One region of the Fictibacillus sp. B-59209 genome, then DNA from elsewhere that is predicted to be linked to it. Evidence: riboswitches for the same ligand, from Rfam matches in the RefSeq annotation. Region 1 holds a riboswitch; each other region holds the start of a gene.
What was found. A riboswitch is a leader RNA that binds a small molecule or an ion and turns the genes downstream of it on or off. The one in region 1 is predicted to bind S-adenosylmethionine.
Positions count from the first base shown of each region.

Region 2: linked by a shared signal. The riboswitch ahead of P4361_RS07370 (LLM class flavin-dependent oxidoreductase) and the one ahead of mtnW (2,3-diketo-5-methylthiopentyl-1-phosphate enolase) in region 1 are both predicted to bind S-adenosylmethionine.
Region 3: linked by a shared signal. The riboswitch ahead of P4361_RS20075 (hypothetical protein) and the one ahead of mtnW (2,3-diketo-5-methylthiopentyl-1-phosphate enolase) in region 1 are both predicted to bind S-adenosylmethionine.
Region 4: linked by a shared signal. The riboswitch ahead of P4361_RS16775 (methionine ABC transporter ATP-binding protein) and the one ahead of mtnW (2,3-diketo-5-methylthiopentyl-1-phosphate enolase) in region 1 are both predicted to bind S-adenosylmethionine.

Region 1 is NZ_JARMMC010000018.1:503,821-506,019, forward strand. It holds gene mtnW (2,3-diketo-5-methylthiopentyl-1-phosphate enolase) at 1-934, opposite strand, end outside; SAM riboswitch class I at 1,250-1,358, opposite strand; gene P4361_RS15435 (pyridoxal phosphate-dependent aminotransferase) at 1,446-2,199, opposite strand, start outside.
Region 2 is NZ_JARMMC010000009.1:44,082-46,280, reverse strand. It holds gene P4361_RS07370 (LLM class flavin-dependent oxidoreductase) at 1-906, opposite strand, end outside; SAM riboswitch class I at 1,069-1,167, opposite strand; gene prmC (peptide chain release factor N(5)-glutamine methyltransferase) at 1,415-2,199, opposite strand, start outside.
Region 3 is NZ_JARMMC010000028.1:51,501-53,699, forward strand. It holds gene P4361_RS20065 (MFS transporter) at 1-518, shown strand, start outside; gene P4361_RS20070 (universal stress protein) at 539-958, shown strand; gene P4361_RS20075 (hypothetical protein) at 1,045-1,245, opposite strand; SAM riboswitch class I at 1,671-1,776, opposite strand; gene P4361_RS20080 (threonine synthase) at 1,849-2,199, opposite strand, start outside.
Region 4 is NZ_JARMMC010000020.1:71,828-74,026, forward strand. It holds gene P4361_RS16775 (methionine ABC transporter ATP-binding protein) at 1-711, opposite strand, end outside; SAM riboswitch class I at 808-921, opposite strand; SAM riboswitch class I at 1,004-1,119, opposite strand; gene P4361_RS16780 (phosphatase PAP2 family protein) at 1,146-1,793, opposite strand; gene P4361_RS16785 (general stress protein) at 1,887-2,199, opposite strand, start outside.

The DNA of each region.
Region 1 (2,199 bases):
CTTTTCGAAGGGCGACACTGCCATATGGTGACGGGAACAATACGAGATCCGCTCCTGCAAGGCGGAGCAGCTTACCAAGAAGCAGACGGTTGGAGATCCCATAAAATTCCGATGGTGTAATGGCGCCTGATAAGGCAGGATGTGCCATGATCGGAAGGCTGACGTCCGGATCTTCTGCTAAGCTTTGCAAGACGTCAAGCCCATAGGCGAAAACGTTAAAGAGCAATGCGCTTGCCCCGAGCTCTGCCGCCTTTTTTGCTTTATCTTTCAGATCATACGTACGCCCTGTCAAATTCACTGCATACAGTGTCTTATGTCCGGTCTCTTGTTCAGTTGCCGTTAATACTTCTTTAGCAGCTTTTATTCGTTCTTCAAATGGTGTCAGCGGATTATCGAACAGAATTTCATCATCTTTTACGAGGTCCACTCCGCCCAGCGCTTGTTCCTTCAGCTGATTCTTGAAATATTGAAGATCCCTGCCGATCACACCTTTAAAAATACTCATTAGAAGAGGCCTTTCAAAAACCCCTAGCTGATTGCGAATTCCATCAATTCCAAAAGAAGGTCCAGGAAAAGCCGAAGCCAATTCAGGGGAAAAATCAAGATCGATCAGCTTTACTTCTCCATCCAACGATAGTTTACCGAAAACAGTCGTCAAGATTGCCGGCAAGTCCGCTGTGAAGTTAGCGGCAGGATACGCGATTTTAAGAAGAGCCTGTTTTCTGGACGAGCCAAAGTATTGATTTACCCTCGTATCTTCGGGCAATTCATTGATTTCCACTACGTGGCCTTTATGGTTTCGCAGCTGTTCTTTCTGAAGATCCGGCAAGTCCGTCCATGAACCGACCGTCAGTCCGAGTGCAATTCCTTCAGCTTTTTTCTCAAAGTTGCCTTTTGGATCATGAACCAGATAGGTTGCAGTTATTGTCGACATGCTGAAATCCCTCCGAAAGCATAGATTTATATTAGAAAGGCGCAATCGCCCTGCTAAGGTCCGACAAGCGACGGAACTCTTACACAGCAACACGCTTTTTGTGTTGTGAAGTAAGAGTGAAGCGACCAAAGACGAATTGTGTTTTTCAATTCGTCCTCCGAGGACCTGAGCCGAAAACAAGAAACATGTTTTCAGCCCTGGGCGCTGGAGCTGGACATTACTTCTATGCCAGCTGAATTTTGTACTCGCTTTACACTTAACTTAAAAAACCTCTTCCCGAGGGAAGAGGCATAATAAACATAGAGATACCGCTTCCTCTCATCTGTCAGCTGCCGCTGCAAGAATTAGCACCGTTTTTATCCTAAAGGATAAGCCGGTTGCCGGGCTTCATAGGGCTAGTCCCTCCACCTGCTCTTGATAAGAGAATAAATAAAATTATTCGAATGTTAGAATTACTTGTGATTATGACAGGTAACAAAAAATCTGTCAATCTCTTAAATGTTCAACACTATCAAAATAATTTTAGCTGACCTATCCGATCAACGGCTTCCTTCAGCTTGTTCTCATCCGTTAATAGCCCTGCTCTAACATAACCGTCTCCTTCTTTGCCAAAACCGATGCCTGGTGCAACAACGACATGTGAATGCTCCAGAAGATAATCTGCAAAACTTTCAGATGTGAATCCTGAGGGAACAGGCAGCCAACAAAAGAAGGATCCTTTAGGGGCAGTCACATCCCAGCCGATCTCCTTCAATCCTGAAATAAACACATCACGCCGTTTTTCATACATGGCGACCAGGTTTTCCACGCACTCCTGCGGCCCCAGGAGTGCTTTAGCTGCAGCTTCCTGTACAGCTGGAAAAAGGCTGACATAGAAGTGGTCCTGAAGAAGATTAATGCTTTCAATCACACTCTCGTTCCCGATGGCAAAGCCTACTCTCCAGCCAGCCATGTTATACGTCTTGCTCATCGTATAGATTTCGATACCCTGTTCTTTCGCACCAGGAACCTGCAGATAGCTGACCGGTTTCTCGTTTTCAAATCCGATGGCTCCATAGGCAAAATCATGGACGACTAAAATATTATGCTTTTCAGCAAAGCTTACTGTATCTTCAAAGAACGGCACTGTGGCTACTCCCGCCGTTGGATTATTCGGATAGTTCAAGAACATGAGTTTTGCCCGTTCTGCATCCTCTTGTGAGATTTCAGCGTAATCAGGCAGGAAATCATTTTCCTCTTTAAGAGGCATCATGCTCATCTCAGCT
Region 2 (2,199 bases), on a different contig from region 1:
CTGTTCAGGTGTGCCGATCAGATTCGGCCTCAGCCCCCGGTTGGAAACAGAGTAGTCGTACAGCTGAATCTGCTGTTCAAGCTGCGACTTGCTCGTAAAATCTTTAAACCCAGCATATGCGCTGGACTCTTTTACATCTGTAATCCTCTGCAGTTCCGCTTGGGCTTCTTCTTCAGTATCCCGGCAGATCACATAGGCCGCCATGCCGAACGAAGATAAAGGTTCTTTCCCTGTTTGCCCGCGGCGGTTCTTCATGTCATTGATCTTAACGGCGATCTCTTCGACAGTGCCGCCATGCATGACGTAGGCGTCACAGGAGGAAGAGATAACCTGTTTACCCCTTTCACTTTCTCCGCCAGCATACAAAATGGGATTTGGCCGCTGAACAGGTTTAGGGAAAAGTTTCGTATCGCTAAACTGATAAAACTTGCCGGAATAATTGAAGGTTTCTTCTGTCCACAGCCCCTTTAGAACATCAAGAAACTCTTGCGTACGCTCATATCTTTCGTCGTGGGCAGTAAAAATGCCGCCATACTGCTTCGCTTCCTCTTCCCACCAGGCGGAGACGACATTAAGTGTAAACCTCCCGCCGCTCATTTGGTCGATGTTCGCCGTCATTTTCGCCGTTACAGCAGGATTATGGAATCCCGGCCTTACCGCTGTCATAATTTCTATTTTCTCCGTTACGGCCGCGAGACCCGCTGCCGTTGTCCAAGCCTCCAGAGAGTCCTGCTCCGGCCCTTTTATATCATTCAAATACAGTTCCGCGATCAGCGTCGTGTCAAACCCCCATTTTTCCGCGGACTGAATAACCTTCTTCCCATAATCAAACGTCGGCGGCATGTTCTCATCTTCCACATTTCTCAGCCATCCACCAAAGATCGGCAACCAAAATCCAAATCTCATCTACCTTTTTCTCCCCTCTGCCTTTTAAAAACATTCTGCCACTAAAAGAAACCCTGAAAGTCCATCCCTTCAGTGCGGAGGAGCGGTCAGGACAACGGCCTGACCCTCCGACTATCTAAAAAAAACTTCCCCTTTAGATAAGGGGAAGTTTTTGACCGCTCCATCTTATCTTCCAGGATCTACTCCTGCTGGATTTAGCACCTTCTAAAAATAGGTTGCCGGGTTTCATAGGGCCAGTCCCTCCACCGCTCTGGATAAGATTTATTTAATTAATAGTAATCCTACAATAGAAGTAGGTATTTCGTCAATTTTTAGGATGTGAGAATAGATGATATTGAGTTGCGTTTGACTGGCGAATAAGTCTGAAAAATTCAGTTCGGATCAGTTATTGCTTGTTTCGCTCAATTATTCTCCGTTCGGCTCAATTCAGCGCCAGTGTCGTTCAATTCGGTTCTTCCGGCCACAAAAAAGAAGCCCCCAGCACAGCTGAGAGCCCCTTCCACTCTTCTTAAAAGCCAATCTCCGCGATAACCATCCGTTCTTTTTGGCTGATATCCTTTACTACCGAAACAACCGACCCAGGGAACGTGACCCTGAGCATTTCAGCCACCGTCTGGCCCTGATCATGGCCGACTTCAAAGGCAACAATGCTTTGTGCGTTCAGAACGAGGGGCAGCTCTTCCATAAACCTTCTGTAAAATACGTAGCCGTCCTCACCGCCGCTAAGTGCACGGAAAGGCTCTTGATCCTTAACGATCGTCTCAAGCTCCATTATTTCACGGTCAGGAATGTAAGGAGGATTCGACACAACGATATCTGCTTTTTCTCCGCCCTCGATCAGAGGCTGAAGGAGGTCTCCATGAATAAAACGAACAGATGCCTCAAGGTCTTCAGCATTTTTCTTTGCGACTTCCAGGGATTCCTCAGCAATATCGATCGTGGTTACCGAAAAACGAGAATTTTCCAGTGCCAGCGTAATGGCAATGGCACCGCTCCCCGTCCCGACATCGACTGTCTGGATCTCTTCTATGCCAGGGAACCTCATCATGGAGCGCTGAAGCACTTCATATACGAGCTCTTCTGTTTCCGGCCGAGGAATGAGCACCTCTTTATTCACCGAAAAGCGTCTTCCGTAAAACTCTTCAAAACCAATAATGTATTGGACAGGCACTCCATCGCCATGCTTTTGTACAGCTGCTTCAAATGCCTCTTGCTGCTTTGGAAGAAGCTCTTCATCCAAACCAAGAAGCAGCTCCGTCCGGCTCAGATCGCCAAGTACATGACGAAGCAGAA
Region 3 (2,199 bases), on a different contig from region 1:
ACATTGGATTCTTTACTCTAATGGCCTATTCACCATTTGTTATGAATTTAGACGAACATGGCCTCGGCTATGTGTTCCTCGGATGGGGCTTATGCTTAGCCATAACTTCTGTATTCGTTGCACCAAAAATTCAGGCAAGATTCGGTACAGTAAAATCCATGTGTGCGATGCTGATCTTATTCGCATTGACACTGCTGGCTATGGGAATCTGGACAGAATCAAGCACAGTGGTCATCGTAGCCGTTATCGTTGCCGGTCTTTTCCTTGGGACAAACAATACATTGATCACAACAGCTGTTATGCAGGTAGCACCGGTTGAGCGGGCAACCGCCTCGGCTGCCTACAGTTTTGTACGTTTCATCGGTGGTGCGATCGGACCATGGCTTGCCAATAAACTGGCTGAAACCTATTCACCACATGTACCATTTGTAACGGGCGCGATTTTTGTTCTATTCGCCATGCTGGTTGTTGCGTTTGGCCGTAAACATCTTGCTCATGTGGATTCAATTTCTCATTAAAGGAAAGGAAGGTCTCTACAATGTACAATAAAATTCTGATTGCCTTTGATGGTTCAGCTCCTTCTGCTCGCGCTCTTCAGCACGGAGTGGAACTGGCTCATAAGATGAATACTGAAATGGTTACAATTCTGCATGTAAATAAAAACCTTCCTTTGCAGGAACCGCTTCTTAACTTTGATCTGGATGAGATAATGGAAGAAGAGGACAAAGAACTATTGCAGCCTGCCATTCAGTATCTCTCTGAATCAGGAATTCCCTATGAAACGCAAGCCTATAACGGGGAGCCTTCTCAGATCATCACTTCGTATGCAAAAAAACACGAGTACGATGTCATTGTCATGGGGAGCACAGGTAAGGGGTTTATAAAAGAAGCCTTATTGGGAAGTGTCAGCCATCAGGTAGCTCATGCAGCAGAATGCCCGGTGATTATCGTTAAATAATAAAAAAATCGGTTCCCTTCAGATAGGGTACCGATTTTTTTGTTGGATCCAGAATGCTCCAGATCCAGCTCATTTTATATTTCCGTTTAAGCTGTCCAGCCAGGCTGATACAAATACTTTACGTTCCCCCCACCGCCCGGGACGATGAATCCGCGGAATGCTTTCTTATCCTCTTGCTTTACAAGAACCTCACGAAAGACAAAAAACTCTTCTTTAATAACGACGTATTCACTAAGATTCCCGCTGCGCAGATCAGAAAGAATTTCATTGGCCATTTGTTCGTTCAATCTGAATTCCTCCATTAAATAAGATTCCTTTATTAGTACACCATAACCTGGCCGGCTGTGTCCAATTCTTTTCAACACCTGATAAGGGGCTTTACATAAACTTCCGTTTGAAACAAAGACTATGCAGAACTGCTATCTTCATTAAATTGCTTTGAAAAGGATTTGTGACGATGAAAAATATGTTCCGCGTTTATTTCTTGGATTGGAAAGACATTTTGACAATTCCCTCTGCAGCTCTGCTGATAAAGCTTTTAACAAAAAAATAAACGCCGTCATTTTCATGATGAAGCGCCTTTGGTTGACCAATCAGCAATCCTTATATTTCACAGTAAATTAGTTGGTTTTTTTGCATAAATAAAAACCTCTTCTTGCGGAAGCAAAAATACGCACAAGAAGAGGTTGAATCGCCATCGTAAGTTATACTCTTCTTATCATTCAAGCGTTTTGCTTGTGGAATTGGCACAGTGCTCATAATTGAGTCCGCTGCCGAGGCTTCAAAGGGCCAGATCCCTCCACCTCTCTAAATAAGAAATATAAGATAAATGTATTATATTGGATTCAATTATAGGGATTTCCATCTTATTGTCAAGACAATAACTCATTTTATTTTCGAATGATTTCTCCAGGCTCTAAAACGGGAGGATCTACAGAAACCGAATCAGGGTATTTAATCCCCTGCCCAGTATTTAGGCATATCACCTTTTCATCTGCTTTGATCCAGCCATTTTCCCTCAATCGTTTTGAGGCGGCAAACACAGCCGCTCCTTCCGGACAAATAAAACTTCCTTCAAGCTCTGCAGTTTGGCGCTGAGTAAAGCTAATTTCATCTTCTGAAACGGCAACGGCGCATCCATCCGTTTCATAAAGTGCTTCAAGGACAAGAAAATCTCCGATCGCTTTTGGAACATTGATACCAAAAGCGGCTGTCTCAGAATTTTCCCAGAACTTCGATTC
Region 4 (2,199 bases), on a different contig from region 1:
TGCCGTCTCAGTCTGTGGCCTTGCAAATACATCAAAAACGCTCCCTTTCTCAATCACTTCTCCGTTCTCCATAACAGCGACGGAATCGCATATCTCACGAATGACGTTCATCTCATGCGTGATGATCAGAATCGTAATGTTGTATTCCTTATTGATTTTTTTCAGAAGCTTTAAAATACTGGAGGTCGTCTGCGGATCCAATGCCGATGTTGCTTCATCACACAATAGCACTTCCGGATCAGTGGAGAGCGCCCGGGCAATGCCTACCCGCTGTTTTTGTCCGCCGGAGAGCTGGTCGGGATATTTATGCCCGTGCTCGGACAAGCCAACAAATTCCAGCAGGTCGTTCACCTTCTCTTTAACGAATGATTTCTTCATGCCGAGAAGATAAAGCGGTGTCGCAATATTATCAAATACCGTTTTTGCGTTCAGCAGATTAAAATGCTGAAAAATCATACCGATATTTTTCCGTTTTTTTCTCAGTTCCTTCGGAGACAATCTTGCCATGTCCTCCTCTCCTACAAAGACGTGCCCTGATGTCGGCTTCTCCAAAAGATTCACACATCGCAGCAAGGAGCTCTTTCCTGCTCCGCTGTATCCGACAACACCGTAGATCTCTCCTTTTTTTATCTCAAAGCTCACATTGTTTAACGCTCTTACCCGGCTTTTGCCACTCTCATAAATTTTGGTTACCTCTTCAAATCGAATCAATGATGTGATCTCCTTTCTCGCTACTGTTAAAACATCAAAAAAAGCCTCTTCTTGAAAACAAGAAGAGGCCTGACGCATAGATGAGTGGCTGATCTCTTCTTATCTTCCAAGCGCTAATCGCTTGCCGGACTTGGCACAGTATTCCCATTAAACCGGGAACCCGCTGCCGAGGTTTCAAAGGGCCAATCCCTCCACCTCTCTGGATAAGAAACAAATATAATGTTCAATTAAATAAAAAAATCTCTTCTTAAAGAAAGAAGAGATGTTGTATCCATAAGGAAACGAGCTGCTCTTCTTATCTTCCAAGCCCTTAAAGGAACTTGCTGGAATTGGCACAGTGTTTTTCAAAAGAAAAACCCGCTGCCGAGGTATCACAGGGCCATATCCCTCCACCTCTCTGGATAAGAAACACGTTCATATTTACTTGATGTGACCTATCTTATACCATGATCTAAGTCGATGTCAAATCTTTTTTCGGAGTTCTCTGATCGGAATAAAAACACTGAAGCCATAAAAGCCAGCCACATTGCTCCTCCGGCAACTCCAGCCAGTACATCCGTAATATAGTGAATGCCTAGATAAATTCTGCTCCAGCAAATAAATCCAAGGTGCACTGCCAATATACAAAATTTCGTTCTAACAAACTTTTTTGATAAGAGTGTAAAAAGACCATAAAGCGCTGTTGCATTCATCGCATGAGCACTCGGATATCCATACCTAATGTAAAAAGGTTTAGTGGATGGAGGCCGCTGCTTCCAATTCTTTCTCCAAACAGAGTTAATCAAACGGCATCCGATCAGGTTGGCTATTAATAAAAAAACAATGTTTCTCTTTCCTTTTCTCCTGTATCTGTATGCAGAATAAATAGTGGCAGGAATCAACAGAAATCCAGAACCAAGAAAAGAGTAACTTCTCAGAAAGAAATCCACGAAACCTCCGCCCCGTGCTGAAAATATAGCCAAGCTTCCCATTCCGTCAAGTTTCATCCAATGATCATCATTACGAAGCCTGTTCATTAGTCTTAAAGCTACAATACCCATTATCATAACGCCGCTTAGAATTGCCATATTCTCTTTTTTCATATCCGCCCTCACTTTAACTTGCTTTTATGTACATATCCTTTCATGTGGCGGACTATTTTATGCGTTCAGGCACCTATTAGAATTACTCTATTGTTAAAGTTTCACCGCATCTTTTTCTAAGAAAACCATAATGCTGCCCTGTTCTATTTTTTGCACATAACGCTCAGCGGTCCGTTCTGAAAGATCCAGGGACATGAGAACTTCTTTTAAATCATCCTCTGAATCCTCACTAAACATGGATGCAAATGGACCAGCAGCAAGCAGCGGACCAATACCGGGAACACCAAGGCCTGGCACCGCGATGGCTCCGCCGATACCAGACAGAAAACCTGCAATGGTTCCATAGGCTGCTTCGTTTACATCTTCGTCCAGATGTTCTTCTGAAACATTCGTTTTATCGGCAACT